DNA from 4 places in the Bradyrhizobium sp. MI1.11 genome. Region 1 is predicted to be linked to each of the others. Evidence: riboswitches for the same ligand, from Rfam matches in the RefSeq annotation. Region 1 holds a riboswitch; each other region holds the start of a gene.
The links. Region 1 has a riboswitch for cobalamin ahead of metE (5-methyltetrahydropteroyltriglutamate--homocysteine S-methyltransferase). Riboswitches for the same ligand answer to the same signal wherever they lie in the genome.

Region 1 (5,370 bases):
GGCGGCTGCGCGAATGGGCCCCTCAAGCGAAGGGTGTGCCGCCATATCGTTGATCTAGCCAAAGAGTACAATGTGCGCACCGTCGCCGAAGGTGTGGAGAGCCAGGCCGACCTAATCGCTGTGGCCGAACTCGGCTTCGACCTTGCGCAGGGCCATCTGTTCGGAAAAGCCATGCCACTGAAGCAATTTGCACAGTCATCTTTCAACCCCGCTCCAGCTCGTCCAAAATAGTTGCGAGTGGCTGAGTGCGGCCAAGTGACGCTCACGAGCACCGCCATGCCTACTCGGCACCAGGCATGAGGCTGAGTGCAATTCAGTCGGTCTGCAAGGCCAGTGTCGCTCGTCCCGCCGCCACTTCATGTTTCCCTCCGAAGCTTGTTATACGACAAGCCCGTTTTGGCAAGCCTCCAGCGAGTCCTCCGCGCAGCTAGCGTTGCAGCCATGAGCGAGGCTTGCACAAACCTCCAGTCGGGGTGTGTGACCGGAGGTTTGCCGAGATCCGACGTAGACCTGCGTCCGCTGGCGGTTTTTTGTCGCCGCCGGTTGAGGAAGCGTCAGCCTCGCTTGCCCCCGCGCTGACGTGCCAAGCAAACCGACGGACGCTTCCAGCGTCAAGTCGCGACTGACTCTCGCAAGAGGGCCAGACGGCTCGTAGCCTGAAATTGAAGCGACCTGTTGCTGTCGCAGATGCAACATGGTCTCAGACCCGGGACAGCCGAATTGGGCAAATTGCCCAACATTGAGCGCGTCTGCGTTTGGCACGGCATTTGAAAGGGATCGCGCATGGCATCGCTCGCCTAAGGAGTCGGAAGGCATGGCTTACAAGATCGTCGCTTCGCAATGCACCGTTTGTGGCGCATGTGAGTTCGAGTGTCCCAACGCGGCGATCAGTCTGAAGCGCGACATTTACGTTATCGATGCCAAAAAATGTACGGAGTGCGAGGGCCATTGCGACACACCGCAATGCGCGGTGGTCTGTCCGGTCCCTGACACCTGTGTCCCGTCCAAGACAGGATAGGCAGCCCGCGACCAAAAGGCCTCATCGCTCGATTTCGCGAACGAAGTTGTAGATGTGGGGCCTTGAGGAGACCACGACCGCATGGGGCGCATCGAGGTCGATTAACATCGTTATGAGCTTAAGGCGCTGAGCGACTCCGAGGACCCCCTCAAAGGGCTCTGTCGGAGGACACCGTCGAATTTGTCACGAACAAGGACAAGGCGAGGCAGACCGGCGTCGAGCGGCCACGGACGCATCGAAGCCGGCGCAAAAGTCGCTCAGCACGTGAACACCTAGTGCACCGAGAAGATCGTCTTGACCAACCTCACGGAGGCGGACGACCTCGTGCCTGGTCGCGGGCCCGCCGAACACCAAGGAGCCGACCTGATCATCCGTGCGGTCCTGGAGCGATCCGGCTTTCGAAATTTCTAGGGAGCCTTATGGGCTGTGGCCAAACGGATGCCGGCCCAGGATGATCGCACCTTCCTGACGCGCAGGTTCGAAAAGTTGCCGACGGAAAAAGCCGCCTCCTCGCGATCACACAGATACCGAAAGCGGCCCGGGTTCGTTCCGGTGGTGGAGCTCACCGTTACGCGAGCAAGGAGCGAATGCATTTCACAAGCGGAGCCTCCACAGATCCGGGCGTGTTCACCAGGCCGCGAGCAAGACCGTCGTGCCCGCCTAGTGCGCTCGTAATCGCTTGGGCAATATCGCAGCGAGAATCGGTAGGTTGACGCATCGATCCTCGTGCGCATAATTCAAGCCGTCGCGGTCTCCGGATTTCGTTTGATCCGGAGCTAAGAGGGAAGCCGGTGCAATGCCGGCGCTGCCCCCGCAACTGTAAGCGGCGAGCCGCTGTCCAATGAAGTCACTGACGCCATGCGGCTTCGGGAAGGCCGGACAGCAGCAACGACCCGTGAGCCAGGAGACCTGCCTCGACAAGATATCGTCCACGGGCGGGGCGTCCCGGTGTGCGCCAAGCAGTTGTCGCTCAGGCGATGTTCGCTGTCTGCGTCCGCCGTGGCCTTTGCCCCAACATGGGGTCTAAGCTATGTCTATCCTTTCGCTTCCCGTTGCAACACTGGGGACGTCACGCATCGGCCCACGACGCGAACTCAAATTCGCGCTCGAGAGCTACTGGGCGGGAAAGTCCAGCGAAGCCGAGCTCCTCGAGGCGGGGAGTGGACTTCGTGCCGCTAATTGGGCACGGCAGAAATCCCGCGGTGCGACCGTCATTCCTTCGAATGACTTCTCGCTCTACGACCATGTGCTCGATACCAGCCTAATGGTCGGCGCCATTCCCGACGTTTACGGCTGGACCGAAGGTCCTGTGTCGCTCAAAACCTACTTCACCATGGCGCGTGGCGCTCAGGACGGTGGTCACGCTCAGCATGGGCCCGGCGTAGCCGCACAGGAGATGACGAAGTGGTTCGATACGAACTACCACTACATGGTGCCGGAATTTCACCAGGATCAGATCTTTAGGTATGCCTCTCGGAAGCCGATCGAGGAATATGAGGAGGCAAGAAGCCTCGGTTATCAGACGCGGCCCGTCCTAGTGGGCCCAGTCACTTTCCTGAAGCTCGGCAAAAGCGTAAATCCCGCATTCAATCCGCTGTCGCTGCTTGATCGACTCCTCCCCGTCTACGTCGATGTTCTCCGCGAACTAGCCGCGCGCGGCGCTGAATGGGTTCAGCTCGACGAGCCATGCCTAGTGATGGACGTCGACAAAGCATCTCGGGCGGCTGTCCGCCGGGCCTATGCTCATTTCGCTAAGGCCGTGCCGGCCCTTAAAATCATGCTGGCCACATACTTCGGGGCTGTCGGCGACAATCTTGAAACAGTATTGGCCTTGCCCGTTGCCGGGCTTCATGTCGACCTGGTTCGTGCACCTGACCAGTTGGACGCGATTGTCGCCAGAGCCCGTAGAGATCTCGTGGTCTCGCTCGGCGTCGTTGATGGTCGCAACGTGTGGCGCTCTAATCTGCCGGCGCTACTCGACCAACTTGCTCCTATGGTCAAAAAACTGGGCAGGGACCGTGTTCAGATTGCCCCCTCCTGCTCGCTGCTTCATGTTCCGACCGACATTGAGCTAGAGATCGATCTCGATCCCAATCTGAAGACGTGGTTGGCGTTCTCAGTGCAGAAGATCAAGGAACTTTCGATATTGGGCAAAGCGCTGGCTGGCCTTGCTGCCGACGTGGCCGATGAACTCACGCTCTCAGAGGATGCATCCGTCACCCGCGAAACATCGCCGAAGATCCACAGTGCGAACGTCGCCGGACGAATGGCCGCGATCGACGATAGCATGCGCCGCCGTCGCAGTGCGTTCACCCAGCGCGCCGACGTCCAGCGCGTCGCCTTCGCATTGCCGATGTTTCCAACCACAACCATCGGATCCTTCCCGCAAACGGCGGACGTCCGCAATGCGCGTGCAGCTCATGCGCGGGGAGCGCTGAATGACACGCAGTACGAGCAGCTTCTGAAAGCGGAGACAGCCCATACCGTGCATTGGCAGGAAGATATCGGCCTGGACGTGCTCGTACACGGTGAGTTCGAGCGCAATGACATGGTTCAATACTTTGGCGAGCAGCTGTTGGGTTTCGCATTCACCAAGCACGGCTGGGTTCAGTCTTATGGCTCGCGGTGCGTTCGCCCTCCTATCCTGTTTGGAGATGTCTCCCGCCCGAAGCCCATGACCGTTAAATGGTGGCGACATGCGCAGTCTCTGACCAAAAAACCCGTCAAGGCTATGCTGACCGGACCGGTGACGATCCTGAACTGGTCGTTTGTCCGTGACGACATCCCGCGGAGCGAGACATGCCGACAGATCGCTCTCGCGATCCGAGACGAAGTCATCGACCTTGAGGCGGCTGGAGCGACCATGATCCAGATCGACGAGGCTGCGTTGCGGGAGGGATTGCCGCTGCGCAAATCGCAGTGGAAGGACTATCTCGATTGGGCAGTGGACAGTTTCCGCGTTTGCTCCTCCGCTGTCGCTGACGGAACTCAGATCCATACGCACATGTGCTATTCCGAGTTCAACGAAATCATCGATGCGATCGCAGCAATGGATGCCGACGTCATTTCAATCGAGGCGTCGCGCTCCAAAATGGAATTGCTCGACGCTTTCAAGAGCTACAAATATCCTAATGAAATCGGGCCAGGCGTCTATGACATTCATTCACCGCGCATTCCCGCAGCAGCCGAGATCAAGCAGCTGATTGTGTTGGCGCGGCAGCGGGTTTCCGATCGGCAGCTCTGGATCAATCCCGACTGCGGACTGAAAACTCGAAGATGGGAGGAGGTGCGTCCCGCGCTCGTCAATATGGTGGCCGCCGCACGCGAGTTGCGGGGTGAGGCATGATCGTACGGAGCGCGTCACCAACGTATTGTGAATAAGATGCACGCGCTTTGGGAGGTCGCGATATCTTGCGAGCTTCCTAAACCTTCCAGCGCTTGCGAATGCCGGTCTGCTTCGGCGGAGGTGATCGCATACACCCGGCGACAAGCTCGAATCCGGCGGACGACAGCATGCCGGTCATACCGATCAGGTGACATATTCCAACTCACTACCGCTCGACGCGAACCACGGCCCTATCTTTTCATTTATCCATCGCGTGGATGCGTCCCATCACAACAATCTATTTTACCGCCCTTCCGGAATTTCATACGTAATTGGCGCGTTGGCGCGGGCTTCGGGAAGATTTGCTGGCGTTGGGGCGCTGCCACATGGTGCCGCGTGACGGCAAACTGACGCTTGAGTTCCAGGACACGGCAGCCAAACCGCCTGCGGGATGGATCCCAGCTCCATCAAGGCTCCCCTTGCCAACCGGACAGCTGGCAAGTGGTGGCAAGTCTTGAACTTTCCGACAGGAGTGGAAAGCAAGCGGCTCGCTAAGTTGCGCGGAGCGATATCCGCTTCTTGTTGTTTGACGGCGAGTGCCCTCGCCGTAAATCGGTCGCCGGTAGTCCTCCCTACCGACGAAAGCTGGTGCGATGCGGAAAGCAGCGTCGCTCCTGCGTGACTTCTGCCCGGCCTCCCGTCGAGGCCGGGCATTTTTATGTATGCGTGGTGATGAGTGACAGCACAGCATCATTCATTTAGACGTCATTGCGGGGAGGCCGGTTTCTTGCGTCGCCTCTGTTGCTCTTCGTCAGGGAATGAGGCCGGTGCTGCTAAGGCTATCTGTCTATTGAAGGCTTTGGTGTCGTGTTGGTGCGCGTCGGCAGTATCGGATATTCGATCTTAGGCAGCCGACCGGTCAGCGAATTCAGAAATGAGACAATGTCGTTTTCCTCCCTATCGCTAAGCTTGGTGCCGAGCTGGATTTCACTCATCAGGGCAACAGCTTGCTTCAGGCTCCAAACCT
Region 2 (5,370 bases), on a different contig from region 1:
GCTCACCTCCACAGAGCTGGCATTCGCCTTCGAATCCGGCCGACGTGCGGTGACGCGCGCGCAGGCCGGGCAGCCCGATCTTCTGATCTTCGGCGAGATGGGCATCGGCAACACCACGACATCGGCGGCGATCGCGGCCGCCTTGCTCGGCGTGAGCGCGGAAGAGATCGCGGGCAGCGGCACCGGCATCGACGCGGCCGGCCGTGTGCACAAGGCGCGGGTGATCGACGCCGCGATCGCACGTCATGGCATTACGGGCGCGTCGCCCGAAAAGATCCTGTGCGCCGTCGGCGGCCTCGAGATTGCGGCCATCTGCGGTGCCATTATCGCGGCTGCACAGGGCCGCATCCCCGTGTTGATCGACGGCTTCATCGTATCGGTCGCGGCACTTGCGGCGGCGCGGCTCAATCCCTCGTGCCGGCCGTTCCTGCTGGCCTCGCACCAGTCCGCGGAGCAGGGGCATCGGCTGGTGCTTCGCGCGCTGAATGTGCAGCCGCTGATCAGCCTCGATCTCAGGCTCGGCGAAGGATCGGGCGCTGCCATCGCGCTGCCGCTGGTGCGGTCGGCCTGTGCGCTCCACAACGGGATGGCGACCTTTGCGCAGGCCAATGTGCCTGATCGTCCGGCCTGATCAAATCATCCGCTGATTGACCGAGAGGACGCGCCAGCCGGTCGCGAGCCGGTCGATCCGGGTCAGCGACAGCGGATCGATCACAAAGCGCAGGGCCGCTTGTGGCGTCAGATCCAGCGCGATGCACAGCGCCGCGCGGATCGTGCCGGAATGCACGACGAGCGTTGCGGCCCCGGTGCTGATCTTTGACAGACCCAGCCGGACGCGCGCGACCTGTTCCTCAAAGCTTTCGCCGCCCGGCGGCCGTCCGCGCGCCGGATCGCTCCAGAACCGTGCATAGGCTTCGCCACCGGTCGCGGCGAGCTCGTCATGCCGACGACCGGTCCAGTCGCCAAAATTCTGCTCGCTGAATTCGTCCAGCTGCAGCAGCTCGAGCCCCAGCGCGCGGGCCGTTTCGACCGTGCGACGCGACGGGCTCGCATAGCTCGCGGCGTCCCGCGGCAAGCGCTGCCGCAGCGCCTCCAGCTGCGCGCGATCACCGAGATCGGCCGGGGCGTCGGCTGCATGGATCGTCCCGGCGACCCCATCGACGGGCGCGTGCCGTATCACCCAGAGGAAGGTCTCGCCCTCCATGCTTATCTCCAAGGAATTGGTCGCTGTGGCAATAACGCCGCAACTGGCACATTGACTCTGTCTTGATCGTAATCCTAGATGCTCGCGACGGTTTCCCTGAGAGGGGATGAAAAGGGAATGCGGTGCGGGGACATTGTCCCCAATGCCGTGGCTGCCCCCGCAACTGTAAGCGGCGAATCTTGCGTCACGTGCCACTGGGTGTCTCGGTCCCGGGAAGGCGACACAAGGTATTGACCCGCGAGCCAGGAGACCTGCCGTCAGCCGTGGTCACACGCGAAGATGTCGGTCGGGGAGTACAGACATTCGGCTTCATCGGAAGGCTGACAAGCCGGAAGATGGGACCTTGGTTCGCTGTGACGTGCCACTGACGTCATACCGAGGTCCACAACCGTGTCTCCTGTTCGTATCGTACGACCGCGCGCGTTCCTGCTCGCATCCGCCGCGCTGACATCCTTTGTCGCCATCGACACGCCAGCGGCCTTGGCGCAGCAGACCCGCGAACCTCTGCCGCCGGTCGAGGTAACGCCCGCCCAATCCCGCAAGCCGGCCAGGCCCGACGCGCGGGAGGCGCAGGGCCCACGCCGCGCAGCTGCGCGCCGGCCGGCGGCTGCATCTGTAGCGCCCAAGCCCGTCGTGCCGACCGCGGCAGCACAGACGCCGCTCAACACCAATGCAGTCCCCGAAAGCGCCTCTCGCCTCGGCCTGACCGTGCGCGAAACGCCCGCGACCGTGGAGGTGATCTCGGCCGCAACCATGCGTGAGCAGGGCTACCGCACCGTGTCCGACGTCGCGCAGGGAGCGGTTGGCGTCACAGCCGGCGACAATCCGGCCGAGCCTTCGGCTTTCTCGATGCGCGGTTTCACCAACAGCCAAATCAACACGCTCTACAACGGCATCAAGATCGGTCCGCAGAACATGACCTCGCGGATCACCGACACGGCCAATCTGGAAGCTGTCGAATTCCTGAAGGGGCCGGCGTCACTGATGTCGGGCGAGGGCGCCGCCGGCGGCGCGATCAACTTCGTCACCAAGCAGCCGCACACCGGTCCGATCCGGAACGAGGCGGATTTCTCCTGGGATTCGCTGAACTCGTTCCGCGCGCATTACGGCTCGGGCGGCAGCACCAATGTGCAGGGGCTCGATTATCGCTTTGACGTCAGCCGTTCCTCGCTCAACGGCTTTGCCGACGACACCAACACCAAGACGCTCGACGTCTCGGGCCAGCTCAACTACCGCATCTCCGATAGCCTCAAAGTCTGGGGCGCGATCGAGTACCGCGAGGACCGCTCGAAAGCCTATTGGGGCGCGCCGCTGGCGCCGATCGCCTTCAGCGGCTCGCATGCGACGACGGGGATTGTTTCCGGCAATTACGTCTCGAACTATAACAAAACCAATCTCGGTGCGGTCACGATCGATGACCGCACCTTCAACACCAACTACAACGTCCTCGACAACAGGAACGTCGCGCAGGAGGTTTGGTTGCGCGGCGGTTTCGAGCTGAAGCTCGCGCCAGACCTGACGCTGAAGAGTCAGGCCTATGGCTACGGCGCCGAGCGCACGTGGTTCAACAATGAGGTCGAGGCGTTCAATTCCGGTACCAACATGGTGGATCGCGAGCGTTTCTACGTCGCGCACAGCCAACGCTTGGTCGGCAACGTCACCGACTTGATCTGGGATGCGAATATCGCCGGCTTTGACAACCGTTTGGTCACGACGCTGTCCTCAAGCTACCTTGATTTCGTGAGGCCGGGCGCCGCAAATTTCCCCGGCGATTCCGTTCCGCTGGTCGATCCGCCTCGCGGGTACTACGGCCTGCTCACTATTCAGCAGCAGACTGCGCGCATCGATAATGAGGCGCTGTCATTCGAGGACCGGCTGAAGCTCACGCGCAGCTTCGCGCTGGTTGGCGGCCTGCGCGTCGAGCATATCGGGCTCGACCGTAATTCGACCGACAAGTTCGGTCTGGAGAAGGCGAACTTCCCGTTCTCGCAATCCTGGGTCCCGACGACGGGGCGCATCGGTTACACGTGGGAAGCGGTTCCGGGCCTGACCTTCTTCAGCCAATATGCGACCGGCGCCGACATCGCGGCCAACAACATCTTCCTGCTCAATCCGACCGATCCGCTCAACCTGACCACCGCGCGCACCTACGAGACTGGTGTCAAGCACCTGTTCTGGGACAACCGGGCGGAATGGTCGTTCTCGGCCTACGACATCCTGCGCAAGAACGTCTATGCCGCGGCAGGCGGCATGCAGCTCAACCTGGCCGGACGGCAGGAGTCGAAGGGCGTCGAGCTGGCCGCCTCGGTGCGTCCGATCGAGCCTCTGCGTCTCTGGGGCAACATCGCCTATGTCGATGCGCGCTACGCCGACTACAATTTTGTCGGCGGCTCGTTCTCCGGCAACACGCCGCCGAACGTGCCACGCGTCGTCGCCAATGCCGGCGCGTCATACCGGTTCTTCACGCCCTGGGCGGTCGAGTTCGGTATCACCGGCCGCCATGTCGGCGACCGCTACAACACCGATGCCAACACCGTGACGCTGAAGGCCTACACTGTTGCGGACGTCTACGCTTTCGTCGACATCCCCAAGACCGTGTTCAACGCCGTCGAGCAGGCCCGCCTGACCTTCCGGGTGCGCAACATCGCCGACAAGCGTTACGCGATCTGGGGCGATCCATTCTATCCCGACCAGATCCTGCTGGGCGCGCCGCGCACCTACGAGATCTCGGCCGCGTTCAAATGGTAGGACGCTGATCGATGATGCGCGCGATCGTCCTGCTGCATCGATGGCTCGGGATCGCGTTCTGCCTGCTGTTCGCGATGTGGTTCGCGACGGGAATCGTGATGCACTTCGTTCCGTTTCCGTCCCTGACGGAAGCGGAACGCTTTGCCGGGCTCGTGCCGTTGGCTAGCGCGGAGACGGGGCTTGCGGTCGCCGATGCCGTTGCCGCGAGCGGGATTGCGGATGCGACGCGCGTTCGCCTGATCCAGCGCAGTGATGGACCGGTCTATGTCGTCGCGGGGCCGTCGCGCGCGGGCGCAGTCCGCGCCTCCGACGGGGTCGGCGCCTCGGTCGCGTTTTCCGAGGTCGCGCTGGCCATCGCGCGAGACCACGCCCGCAGCCGTGGGCTGGATGCCGCGCGTGCCGCGATCGTTGCGCGCTCGGACTATGACCAATGGAGCGTGCCGAACGGCTTCGACCGCCACCGGCCCTTGTTTCGGGTTGGCCTGGGCGACGCCGCCGGAACGGAGGTCTATGTCTCCTCGCTCACCGGCGAGATCGTCCTGGATACGACGCGCAGCGAGCGCGGATGGAATCTCGTCGGGAGCGTGCTGCACTGGATCTATCCAACGATCCTGCGAAGCAACTGGTCGCTGTGGGATCGCGTGGTCTGGACCTTGTCGCTGCTGGCCCTGATCGCAGCTTTGCTTGGCGCTGTGCTCGGGCTTGCGCGGATCAAACCTCGGGGCGGTCTGATCGGGTCGTCCTATCGTGGCTGGCATGCGCTGCATCATCTCATCGGCCTCGCGGCGATGGTCTTCGTGCTGAGCTGGATTTTCAGTGGCTGGCTCTCCATGGATCACGGACGGCTGTTCTCGCGTGGGCAATTGACCTCGACTGAATCCAGCGTGATGAACGCCCCACCGAACTGGACGGCGGCCCGATCGCTCGATCGCCAGCCCGTATCGCCGTCGGTCCACGAGATCGAATGGTTTGCCTTCAACGGCACTCTCTATCGGCGGGATCGCACGGATCTTGCCGCGCAGACCTTGATCAAGGCAGGGGATGCGCCGCGCGACGGACCAACGGGATCTCTGGATGTCCACGAGGTCCAGGGGCTGACGGCGCGCCTCGCAGCCGGCTGCGGCGTACCGTCCGTACTTGCCGACAACGACAACTATCCCGCGCAGTCCACCGTCCCTGGCGCCCCGGTCTACCGCTCCTACTGCGGCGACCTCTGGTTCGACATCGACGGCGCCGACGGCAATTTGCTGCAAAGGCTGGATTCGTCGCGGCGGGCTTATCGCTGGTCCTACGGCGCGCTGCACACGTTGGACTTTCCGGTCCTGGTCGCGCATCCGTTGCTGCGCGACGGCTTGGTCGTCGGGCTCTGCGCCCTCGGCTTTCTGTTCTCCATCACGGGCATCGTCATCGGCTCGCGT
Region 3 (5,370 bases), on a different contig from region 1:
ATGCTGCCTCGCTTGCCTCACGACCTGCGCTTGAGGATGTAACTGTCCATGATCCAGCCGTGCCGTTCGCGCGCCTCTTGCCGCACCGCGACGATACGCAGGCCGATCTCGGCCAGCGCGCCGGACATGACGATCTGATCGGCCATGCCGAGATAGGCGCCCCACCAGATGTGCAGGCCTTCCGGATCAAGCGACTGGAACGCCGTGCCGCCGTCGAGCATCACCACCACTGTATCGACACCTTGCGGCCAGCCGCCATCGCGCAAGCGACGGCCGGTCGTGACCAGAAATGGCTCGCCGATATCGTTGAGCGGCAGCGCATGCGCCGCGCACAGCGCCTGGATCGAGGTGATGCCGGGAACGACCCTGATGTCAGGCAAGGGATCGAGCCGCCGCGCGATGCGCAGCGAGGAATCATAAAGCGAGGGATCGCCCCAGATCAATAGCGCGACATTGCCCTCGCCTTCGAGATGATCTGCGATCGTCTGCGACCAGGCAGCGGCCACGGCATCGTGCCAATCGTCCACGCCCTTGCGATAGTCCGCTTCAGCGGCGTCGCGGACGGGCAGATCGAACTCGGCAATGCGCGTCGTGTCGCTGGCGAGCACATCGGCGCAGATCGTCCGCCTGAGATCGGCGAGATCGGACTTGGCCGTCCCCTTGCGCGGGATCAGGACGAGATCAGCCGCGTTGATGGCAGTAATCGCGGCGCGCGTGAGCTGCTCGGGATCGCCGCAACCGATGCCTATCAGGGAGAGCGTGAGCATCGTGCCTGCGAAGGGCGGCCATGACGGCCGCCCGTTCGCTTGTCACTTAAGCCGCGTTGTGCAAACGCGGGGTGACGAGGCCGGGCGCGGTGACGCCGCGCAACGACTTCGCCAGCGCCAGCACGCCGACATCGGCGAGCGGCTCGATCACGATGACCAGCGCATAGGACGCCGCGAAGGTCGCGATGTTGACGAGGTTGGTCGCGCCAAAACCGGCGCCATAGACCGCCCAGAACGCCACCCAGGCGATGACGCCCGCCTGATAGGTCGTCGAAAGCGCCAGCGCCTGGCGATACTTCAGATCGACATAGGCCGTGTTGCGCGCAATGATCCGCGTGGCGATCGCCTGGATTCCGAACAGCGGCACCAGCAGCGTGGTGACGTTCATGCCATATTGCGGCAGGTCGGGCGGCTCGAAGAAGATGCCCTGGAACAGCAGGCCGAACGCGAGGCCGAAGGCCGCAGGCGCAGCGCCAAACAGCAGGAACAAGGTCGAGCCGAGGATGAAGTGCACCTCGGAGACGCCGACGGGGAAGTGCGGCAGGATCTCGAAGAAGATAAACACGAGTCCCGTGGTGGCGAGCGTCCGCGCCGCGAACGACGTGATGCCCTGCTCGCGCACGGTCTCGACCGCGAGCTTCAAGGCAACACCGCCGACGGCGATGCCGGTTGCGTAACTCAGCACGAGCTTGGCGTCCGAGACTAGTCCGGGTTCGATATGCATGGCTCAGATCCTTCTTGCCGTCACACCCGACGGCCTTGGCCTCAAAACGTGCACGGCCGGTCTCCTGGCTCGCGGTTCACTGGGAGTCTCCGGCCTTCCCGGGCCTTGCGGCCCAGTGGCTGATCGAAGTCCCTCACCGCTTACAGTCGCGGGGGCGGCTGGGGTTTTGAGCGCCGCAACTGGGTCCGCCCATCCCCATTCCCGATTATGCTCCGGCGCTTTGCGCCGCGTCGAGCACCATGCCTCTCCTGTGTGCCCCTTTCGCCGGCCGGGCGTCAAGGGGCGAAGGGCGGACGAGGCGGTCATGACGGATAATCCCCCGCCAGCGCGCCGAACAGGATCACGGCCGCCGTCGAGGCCGCCCCGCCCCGCGCAAGTTGCTCGGCAAGTTCCGAAATGGTGGTGCGGACCAACCGCTCATCGGGACGGCCGAGCGATTCGGCAAACACCGCCGGAGTGGTTGGGGAGAGGCCGTGCTCGATCAATTTGACGACAAGCGCCGGGAACGTCCGCCGGCCCATATAGACCACGGTCGTCGCCTCCGGATCGGCCAGCGCCACCCAATTGAGATCTGGCGGCAGCTCGCCGGTGACGTCCGCCCCGGTCACGAACTGCACGCGGCGGGAGGTGTGACGCCGGGTCAGCGGAATGCCGGCCTGGGCCGCAGCCACACAGGCCGAGGTGATGCCGGGAATGATCTCGAAGCCGATGCCCGCTTCGCGCAGCGTCTCGAGCTCCTCCTCGAGCCGGCCAAAGATGCCGGCATCGCCCGACTTCAATCGCACCACGCGCGCGCCTGATGCGGCATAGTCGACCAGCAAGCGGTTGACATGGTGCTGCTTGGTCGAGGCCCGTCCCGCCCGCTTTCCCACCGCGACGAGATTGGCGCCGGGCCGGGCCAGATCGAGGATCTCGCCCGAAGCAAGATCATCATAGAGCACGACGTCGGCCTCGCGCAGCCGCGCGGCACCCTTGAGCGTGAGCAGCTCGGGATCGCCGGGGCCGGCGGAGACGAAGGAGACAAAACCGCTCACCGGTCCTCCGCGATCAGATGGAAGAACGTGCCGGTGGCTTGTCCCCGGCGCGAGCCGGTCTCGGCGATGACGGCGCCTGTCGCGTCGTGCACGACCGCCAGCGGCGTGTCGGGCTGCGCGAGGATCGTCGAATAGTGGAATTCATGGCCACGCAGGCGTGCACCCGCCCGATGCCCCGGCATCGGCGCTGTGAGCTCGGCGAGGCGATAGCCCAGATGCATGCGGCGCTTGGCAAAGCTTGTTTCCAGGCCGAGCAGGCCCGTCATCTCGTGGCTGATGCCGTCGGCGTCGGTCAAAGCGGTGCCCAGCACCATATAGCCTCCGCACTCCCCGTGCACCGGGCGCGTTTCGGCGAATGCGCGCAATCCGCTGCGGAAGCGCGCATTGGCCGCGATCTTGCCGGCGTGCAGCTCGGGATAGCCGCCCGGCAGCCAGCACACATCGGCGCCCGGATCAGGGTCCTCATCAGCCAGCGGCGAGAATGTCGATATCTCCGCACCCGCCGCGCGCCACGCTTCCAGCATATGCGGATAGACGAAGGAGAACGCGGCGTCACGGGCCAACGCAATGCGCTGACCGGGCGGCGTCACGTTGACGCCGCTCGCGGCAGGTTGCGGGGACCAGGTGGCGGCCGAACACAGCACTGCGTCGAGATCGACATGCTCGGCGACAAAGCGCGCGGCCTCGTCGATCAGCTTGCCGATTTCCGCCTGCTCCTCGGCCTGCACCAGCCCGAGATGCCGCTTCGGCAGGCTGATCTCGGCGTGTCGCGGCAGCGCACCGAACACGGCGATGCCGACATCCAGCAGCGCACGGCGCACGAGGGCTTCGTGGCGTGGACTCGCAACGCGATTGAGCACGACGCCTGCGAGGCGAACACCCGCGCGGTAATCGCGAAGGCCTGCGGCGATCGCCGCCGCCGTCTGTGCCTGTCCCGAGGGATCGATCACCAGCAGCACCGGCCAGTCCAGCATCTCTGCAATGTCGGCGGTCGCTCCGGTGCCGCAGACGCCGCGCGCGGCGACGCCGTCGAACAGACCCATCGAGCCTTCGGCCAGCACGACATCGGCGTCAATGCCGCGGCTGACGAGATGCGAGATTGTCCCGCGATCCATCGCCCAGCTGTCGACGTTGACCGAGGCGCGTCCCGTAGCGGCTGCATGAAACGCGGGATCGATGTAATCGGGGCCGCTCTTGAAGCACTGCACCCGCAATCCGCTGTTGCGCCAGGCGCGGGCGAGCGCCAGCGTCAGCGTCGTCTTGCCGACGCCGGAGGCCGGGGCGGAGATGACGAGCCCTGCTGCCATCACGACACCTCCGGAAAGCGCGGCTCGGCGCCGACCGGCCGGTAGCGGCGGTCGTAATCGGCGGCATAGAGACGGCTCTCGGAGAAATCCGCCGAGCCCAGCGTCTTGCCCACCAGGATCAATGCGGTGCGCTCCATCTCGCTGCCGACAGCAGCGTCGAGTGTTGCGAGCGTGGCGCGGACGATGCGCTGGTCGGGCCAGCTCGCACGCCAGACAATCGCGACCGGGCAATCCGCGCCGTAATGCGGCGTCAGCTCGGCGACGACCTTGTCGAGCAGATGGATCGACAGATGGATGGCGAGCACCGCGCCGGTGGCGGCGAAGGCGGCGAGGTTCTCGCCTTCCGGCATCGCGCTGGCGCGGCCCGGCGTGCGCGTCAAAATCACCGTCTGGGCAAGGCCGGGCAGCGTCAACTCGGCCTCCAGCGCAGCCGCGGCGGCCGAGAAGGAGGGAACACCAGGCGTCACCGTGTAGGGAATGTCGAGCGTGCGCAGGCGGCGAAGCTGCTCACCCATCGCCGACCAGATCGAGAGATCACCGGAATGCAGCCGCGCAACGTCCTTGCCATCAGCATGTGCGGCGGCGATCTCCGCGACGATCTCCTCGAGCGACAGCGGCGCGGTGTTGACGATCCGCGCACCGGGCGGGCAATGCGCCAGCACGCCTTCGGGCACCAGCGAGCCGGCATAGAGGCAAACCGGACAGACGGCGATCAGGTCGCGGCCGCGCAATGTCAGCAAGTCAGGGGCGCCCGGCCCCGCCCCGATGAAATGCACCGTCATGCGCCGTCTCCCTCCGCGATCGCCGCGGTCGCGGTGCGATCCTGCGAGACCACCCGCGTCGCAATCAATCGCGCGCGAGGTCCAGCCACCGCGAGAGCCGCCGCTTCGGCGACCGATCCCGTCCCGAATTTTTCGGCAACGAGTTTTGATTGGGTCGGCGTGTCGATGCCGGCCAGCATTTCGGCGGCGACCGCCTTGATCGGCACGCCGCATTCGCGCGCGAGCTGCTTCAACACCTCCGCGTCGGCCCTGTCGCTGACCGTTGCCAATGCTGCGAGGCCTTCGGGACCGCCGGCCGCCAGAAGCGCCTCGCGCAGCGAGGCCAGCGTGACATCCTTTTTGAATCCGAGCCCGGCGACCTTCATCGGACCGCACTCCATTGCACCACGGGCCGCACCGCCTCCCAGGACCGGTAGCGCCCGAGCGGAGTGGCATGCGCAAGCTCGACCCGGATCAAGTCGCCGCCGTGGCGCTGGTGCAGCTCACCCAGCAGCGCTTCCGTCTCCAGCGTCACTGCATGGGCAACCAATCGCGTTCCGGATGCGAGCCGCGACCAGACGGCGTCGAACATCGCGATGTCGAGCCCGCCGCCGATAAACACGGCGTCAGGCCCGTCCAGCGCAGCAAGGGCTTCAGGCGCCTTTCCCGCGATGACTGTGATCCGATGCGCCAACCCGAACGCCGCTGCGTTGTTGCGAATGTTCGCGGCGCGATCCTCGTGCGCCTCGACGGCGTTCGCCGTCCCGCCGCTCAGCG
Region 4 (5,370 bases), on a different contig from region 1:
TGGATCGATCTGTCGACCGGGATCAACCGCCTGCCTTATCCCGTGGGCGAGGTGAGCTCGCGCGCGTGGAGCGCGTTGCCCTCGCGCGGCGAAATCGAGGCGCTGCATCAGGCGGCGCGGCACGCTTACCGCACGAGCGCGGCGGTTGTCGCGCTCGGCGGCGCACAGGCCGCGATTCAACTGCTGCCGCAACTCGCGCCGCCCGGCCGCGCGCGCATCCTCGCGCCGACCTACAACGAATATGCCGGGGTCCTCTCGGCTGCGGGCTGGGAGGTCCAGGAGGTCAGGGAGCTCGACGCACTGGCGGGCGCGGACCTCGCCATTGTCGTCAATCCCAACAATCCCGACGGCCGATGCCACACACCAAGGGATTTGCTGTCACTGCTGCCGCGCGTCGGCCGTCTCGTCGTCGACGAGAGTTTTGCCGATGTGGCACCGCAGCTTTCGCTTGCATCCGAGGACCGGCCGGGGCTGCTGATTTTGCGCTCCTTTGGAAAGTTTTACGGCCTTGCCGGCCTGCGGCTCGGCTTCGCGCTCGGCAATTCCTCCGACATCGCCAGGCTCGCATCGATGTCGGGGCCTTGGCCGGTCTCGGGACCGGCGATCGCGATCGGTTGCCGCGCTCTGCATGACGATGCCTGGGCCGAGGCCACGTCCGCGCGGCTGGCGCGAGACTGCGTTCGCCTCGACGGCATGGTGCGGTCGCAAGGCTGGACGCTCGTTGGCGGCACGCAGCTGTTTCGTCTCTACGAGACGCCTGACGCGCTTGCGGCGCAGGAGAGACTGGCGCGTCGCCATATCTGGTCGCGCGTGTTCGCGCGGGAGCCGACATGGCTGCGCCTCGGGCTTCCGGGCGGCGACTCCGAATGGACGCGCCTGGCCGAGGCGCTAGCGCGCTAGCGCGAGCAGGCCGTCGACGTCGAGATGTTGCTCGATGTGATCGGCAAGCGCATCGAGCGCACTCTCGACCCTGGCGTGATAGGGCTCGTTGCCTGCGGGAATGTCGAGCTTCGCCAAGAACGCCTTGCGGAAATCATCCGACGTGAACAGGCCGTGCAGATAGCTGCCCTGCACGCGTCCGTCGCGTGAGATCGCGCCTTCCAGTTCGCCGTTCAGCCTTGCGAATGGCCGCGTGCGATCCGGCCCATCGGTGCGGCCGATGTGGATTTCGTAGGCCTCGATCGGCTGATCCGTCGCGGCATGCACGGCCGCGACACGCGTCAGCGTCTTCTGCGGGGTCATCACCGTCTCGACGTCCAGAAGTCCGAGACCCGGTGTATCGCCCGCGGGTCCCTCGATCCCCTCGGGATCAGCGACGCTACGTCCGAGCATCTGATAGCCGCCGCAGAGGCCGAGCACATGGCCGCCTCTGCGGTAGTGCGCCAGGAGATCGATGTCCCAGCCCTGCGCGCGCAGAAAGGCGAGGTCGCCGCGCGTAGATTTCGAACCGGGAATGATGACGAGCCTGACGTCGCCGGGAATTGCCTCGCCCGGCCGCACCATCACGAGATCGACGCCAGGCTCGAGCTTGAGCGGATCGAGATCGTCGAAATTGGCGATCCGCGACAGCGCGAGACAGGCGATCTTGCATTGGCCCGGCTTGCGCGCATCGCTCAGGCCCAGCGCATCCTCAGCCGGCAGCTCGCCGGCGCGCGCGAACCAGGGCAGCACGCCAAAGCCGCGCCATGCGGTCTTTTCTTCAATCAGCTTATAGCCGTCGTCGAACAGCGTGGGATCGCCGCGGAACTTGTTGATGACAAAACCCTGGATCATCGCGGCATCATCCGGGTCGATCACCGCCTTGATGCCGACGAGTTGCGCGATGACACCGCCGCGGTCGATATCGCCGACCAGCACGACCGGCACGCCAGCCTTGCGCGCAAAACCCATATTGGCGATGTCGGCCTTGCGCAGGTTCACCTCGGCCGGGCTGCCGGCGCCTTCCACCAGCACGAGATCGGCGCGCGCCTTCAGCCGCTCGAAGCTCTCCAGCACGGCGCCCATCAATGACGGCTTCATCGCCGCATATTCACGCGCACGCGCGGTCGCGATGCGTTTTCCTTGCACGATCACCTGCGCGCCGACATCGGTCTCGGGCTTGAGCAGCACCGGGTTCATGTCGGTGTGCGGCTCGACGCCGGCGGCGAGCGCCTGGAGCGCCTGCGCGCGACCGATCTCGCCGCCGTCGACCGTGACGGCAGCATTGTTCGACATGTTCTGCGGCTTGAACGGGAGCACGCGCAGGCCGCGTCGCACAAAGGCGCGCGCGAGACCGGCGACGATGAGCGACTTGCCCACGTCCGAGCCGGCCCCCTGGATCATCAATGCGCGCGCCATCGCGAGTTTCTTAGAACTCGACGCCGGCTTGCGCCTTGATGCCGGAGCGGAAGGGATGCTTGATCAGCGTCATCTCGGTGACGAGATCGGCGATCTCGATCAGCTCGTCCTTGGCGTTGCGCCCGGTGAGCACGACATGCGTCATCGGTGGCTTCGAGGTCACCAGGAAATCGACGACTTCGGCGATGTCGAGATAGTCGTAGCGCAGCGCGATGTTGATCTCGTCGAGCACGACCATGCGGAGATTCTGGTCGAGGATCAGCTCCTTGGCCTTTTCCCAGCCGGCGCGCGCGGCTGCGATATCGCGGGCGCGGTCCTGCGTTTCCCAGGTAAAACCCTCGCCCATGGCGTGGAATTGGCAGAGGTCGCCGAAATGACCGGTGAGCATGCGGCGCTCGCCGGTGTCCCAGGCGCCCTTGATGAACTGCACGACCGCGCAGGGGAAGCCATGGGCGACGCAGCGGACGATCATGCCGAAGGCCGAGGACGACTTGCCCTTGCCGGCGCCGGTGTGGACGATGATGAGGCCCTTTTCGCCGCTCTTGGTCGCCATGATCTTGTCGCGGGCGACCTTCTTCTTCGCCATTTTCGAGGCGTGACGGGCGTCGGTTTCGTCGGCCGTCTGGGTATCCGGTTCGGACGTCATCGGACGGGGTCCTTCGGCTTGACAAGAGGCGGTCGGGGGCAAATGGTGACCCGGCGTTGGTTCCTGTCCTACGACAGGCGAAGAGGGAATGCGATAGGGTCCGAATCGGCAAGATTTGGTTCCAAAATGCAGCCGCCCCCGCGACCGTGACCGGAGAGATGCCCGAAGCCACTGACCCCTAGGGGATCGGGAAGGCGGGGATCGAAGGGGAAACCCTGCTCCGGAAGCCGGGAGACCTGCCAGCGCGGACGATTTTGGACCGGCGGACGGGGTGTTCCGCGACGGGGAAACGGACCTTCGCAAGAACGGTTCGTGGGCCTCATCGCTTCCCGCTGTTTATTCTGGAAGAAGCGATGACCGTCACACTTCATGTCTGCATCACCTGCCGCGCCGGCCAGACGCTTGGCGAGGGCGAGACGACGCCGGGTAAGCGCCTCCATGGTGCGATCCTCGAGGCCGGCGTGCCCGACGGCGTCAGCGTGGTTCCCGTCGAATGCCTGTCTGCGTGCAACCAGGGTTGCTCGGTCGCGCTCAGCGCGCCCGGCCGCTGGTCCTATGTTTATGGCCGTCTGTCGGATGCGAATGCGAGCGACGTGGTCGCGGGCGCCGCGGCCTATGCGGCCGCGCCCGACGGCCTCGTGCCCTGGCGCAGCCGCCCGGAGATCTTCCGCAAGCAATCGCTTGCCCGCATTCCCCCCATTCCCACCTTGGCCGTCGTGCCGGAGGCCGCCGAATGAATTCGCTCGCAAAAGTCCCGGTCACGGTCGTCACGGGCTTTCTCGGCTCCGGCAAGACCACGCTGATCCAGCATCTGCTTGCCAATGCCAACGGCAAGAAGCTCGCGGTGCTCGTCAACGAGTTCGGCAGCGAGGGCGTCGATGGCGAGATTCTGAAATCCTGCGCCGATGCGAATTGCCCGGAAGAGAACATCATCGAGCTCGCCAATGGCTGCATCTGCTGCACCGTCGCCGACGATTTCATTCCGACCATGGAGAAGCTGCTGTCGCGCCCGGTGCGCCCCGATCATATCCTGATCGAGACCTCGGGCCTGGCGCTGCCCAAGCCGCTGTTGAAGGCGTTCGACTGGCCGGAGATCCGTTCGCGGATCACGGTCGATGGTGTGATCGCGCTCGCCGACGCCGAAGCTGTCGCCGCCGGCCGTTTCGCGCCCGATCCTGACGCCGTCGAGGCGCAGCGTGCGGCGGACGAGAATCTCGACCATGAGACGCCGCTGTCGGAAGTGTTCGAGGACCAGATCGCCTGCGCCGACATCGTGCTGCTGACCAAGGCGGATCTTGCGGGCGCGGCAGGGCTCGAAGCCGCCAAAGCGGCGATCACCGCCGAGATGCCGCGCCGCGTGCCGATGCTGGCGATCACCGACGGCGCCATCGACGCGCGCCTCATCCTCGGCCTCGGTGCTGCCGCCGAGAACGATCTCGCCGCGCGTCCCTCGCATCACGACGGCGAGGAGGATCATGAGCACGACGATTTTGCGTCGGTCGTGATCGATCTTCCCGAGGTCACCGATATCGACGCGCTGGTTGCATCCGTTCAGCGGCTGGCGCGCGAGCAGAATGTGCTGCGCGTCAAGGGTTACATCGCGATGGAAGGCAAGCCGATGCGCCTCTTGCTGCAAGCGGTCGGCGAGCGCGTGCGCCACCAGTTCGACAAGCCCTGGGGCGCGGGTGCGAGGCAGTCAAAGCTCGTCGTGATCGGCGAGCACGGCGATATCGACGAGGCCGCAATCAAGGCGGGACTTGGTCTTTCAGGATCTGGTATCTGATGCACGTCGTCTTCCGCGAGAGCCGCGGTCTCGAGGAGACCGCGATACCAAGGGACATCGGCCAGGACCCGGCCGATCTCGTGGTGCTCTCGTATTCGGATTCCGATCTAGCGGCGTTCGCGGCCGGTTGGCGCCGTGGTCGCGACAGCCTGCCGTCGCTACGCCTCGTCAATCTCGCCGAACTGCGTCATCCGCTCTCGGTCGACACCTATATCGAGCGCACGCTTGCGCAGGCGCGCGGCATCCTCGTGCGTCTGATCGGTGGGGAATCCTATTGGCCATATGGGCTCGCGGCCCTGCAGCAACTCGCGAAGCAGCGCGGCATCGTGCTGGCCGTGCTGCCGGCCGACGGCCGCGATGACACGCGGCTGGATGCCTATTCGACCCTGCCGGTCTCGACATTGCGGCGGCTCAAGGTGCTCTGCGACACCGGTGGCCCTGTCGCGTCGCAAGCCGCAATCGCGCAGCTTGCGTTGGCTTCGGGCCTCTATGCGGGACCTATTATCGGCGAGATGACCGTGCCGGAGATGGGCTTTTACGATCCGGCGCGCGGTGTCATGGCGACGCCGCAGGCCCGCGAAGGGAAGCCGCACGCACTGGTGAT

Region 2: another riboswitch for cobalamin. It lies ahead of AC0L30_RS04565 (TonB-dependent receptor); the one in region 1 lies ahead of metE (5-methyltetrahydropteroyltriglutamate--homocysteine S-methyltransferase).
Region 3: another riboswitch for cobalamin. It lies ahead of AC0L30_RS04585 (energy-coupling factor ABC transporter permease); the one in region 1 lies ahead of metE (5-methyltetrahydropteroyltriglutamate--homocysteine S-methyltransferase).
Region 4: another riboswitch for cobalamin. It lies ahead of AC0L30_RS04650 (DUF1636 domain-containing protein); the one in region 1 lies ahead of metE (5-methyltetrahydropteroyltriglutamate--homocysteine S-methyltransferase).

Annotation. Positions count from the first base shown of each region.
Region 1 covers NZ_JBVVPM010000023.1:57,591-62,960, reverse strand. The annotation lists gene AC0L30_RS22650 (EAL domain-containing response regulator) at 1-231, shown strand, start outside; gene AC0L30_RS22645 (4Fe-4S binding protein) at 815-1,018, shown strand; cobalamin riboswitch at 1,750-1,949, shown strand; gene metE (5-methyltetrahydropteroyltriglutamate--homocysteine S-methyltransferase) at 2,049-4,364, shown strand; gene AC0L30_RS22635 (cytochrome-c peroxidase) at 5,183-5,370, opposite strand, start outside.
Region 2 covers NZ_JBVVPM010000003.1:219,874-225,243, reverse strand. The annotation lists gene cobT (nicotinate-nucleotide--dimethylbenzimidazole phosphoribosyltransferase) at 1-631, shown strand, start outside; gene AC0L30_RS04570 (histidine phosphatase family protein) at 632-1,204, opposite strand; cobalamin riboswitch at 1,276-1,477, shown strand; gene AC0L30_RS04565 (TonB-dependent receptor) at 1,595-3,952, shown strand; gene AC0L30_RS04560 (PepSY domain-containing protein) at 3,964-5,370, shown strand, end outside.
Region 3 covers NZ_JBVVPM010000003.1:225,664-231,033, forward strand. The annotation lists gene cobT (nicotinate-nucleotide--dimethylbenzimidazole phosphoribosyltransferase) at 1-2, opposite strand, end outside; gene cobF (precorrin-6A synthase (deacetylating)) at 18-767, opposite strand; gene AC0L30_RS04585 (energy-coupling factor ABC transporter permease) at 814-1,491, opposite strand; cobalamin riboswitch at 1,529-1,748, opposite strand; gene cobA (uroporphyrinogen-III C-methyltransferase) at 1,794-2,525, opposite strand; gene AC0L30_RS04595 (cobyrinate a,c-diamide synthase) at 2,522-3,832, opposite strand; gene cobM (precorrin-4 C(11)-methyltransferase) at 3,832-4,614, opposite strand; gene AC0L30_RS04605 (cobalamin biosynthesis protein) at 4,611-4,979, opposite strand; gene cbiE (precorrin-6y C5,15-methyltransferase (decarboxylating) subunit CbiE) at 4,976-5,370, opposite strand, start outside.
Region 4 covers NZ_JBVVPM010000003.1:238,439-243,808, reverse strand. The annotation lists gene cobD (threonine-phosphate decarboxylase CobD) at 1-900, shown strand, start outside; gene AC0L30_RS04660 (cobyric acid synthase) at 889-2,337, opposite strand; gene cobO (cob(I)yrinic acid a,c-diamide adenosyltransferase) at 2,348-2,983, opposite strand; cobalamin riboswitch at 3,024-3,241, shown strand; gene AC0L30_RS04650 (DUF1636 domain-containing protein) at 3,337-3,720, shown strand; gene cobW (cobalamin biosynthesis protein CobW) at 3,717-4,766, shown strand; gene cobN (cobaltochelatase subunit CobN) at 4,766-5,370, shown strand, end outside.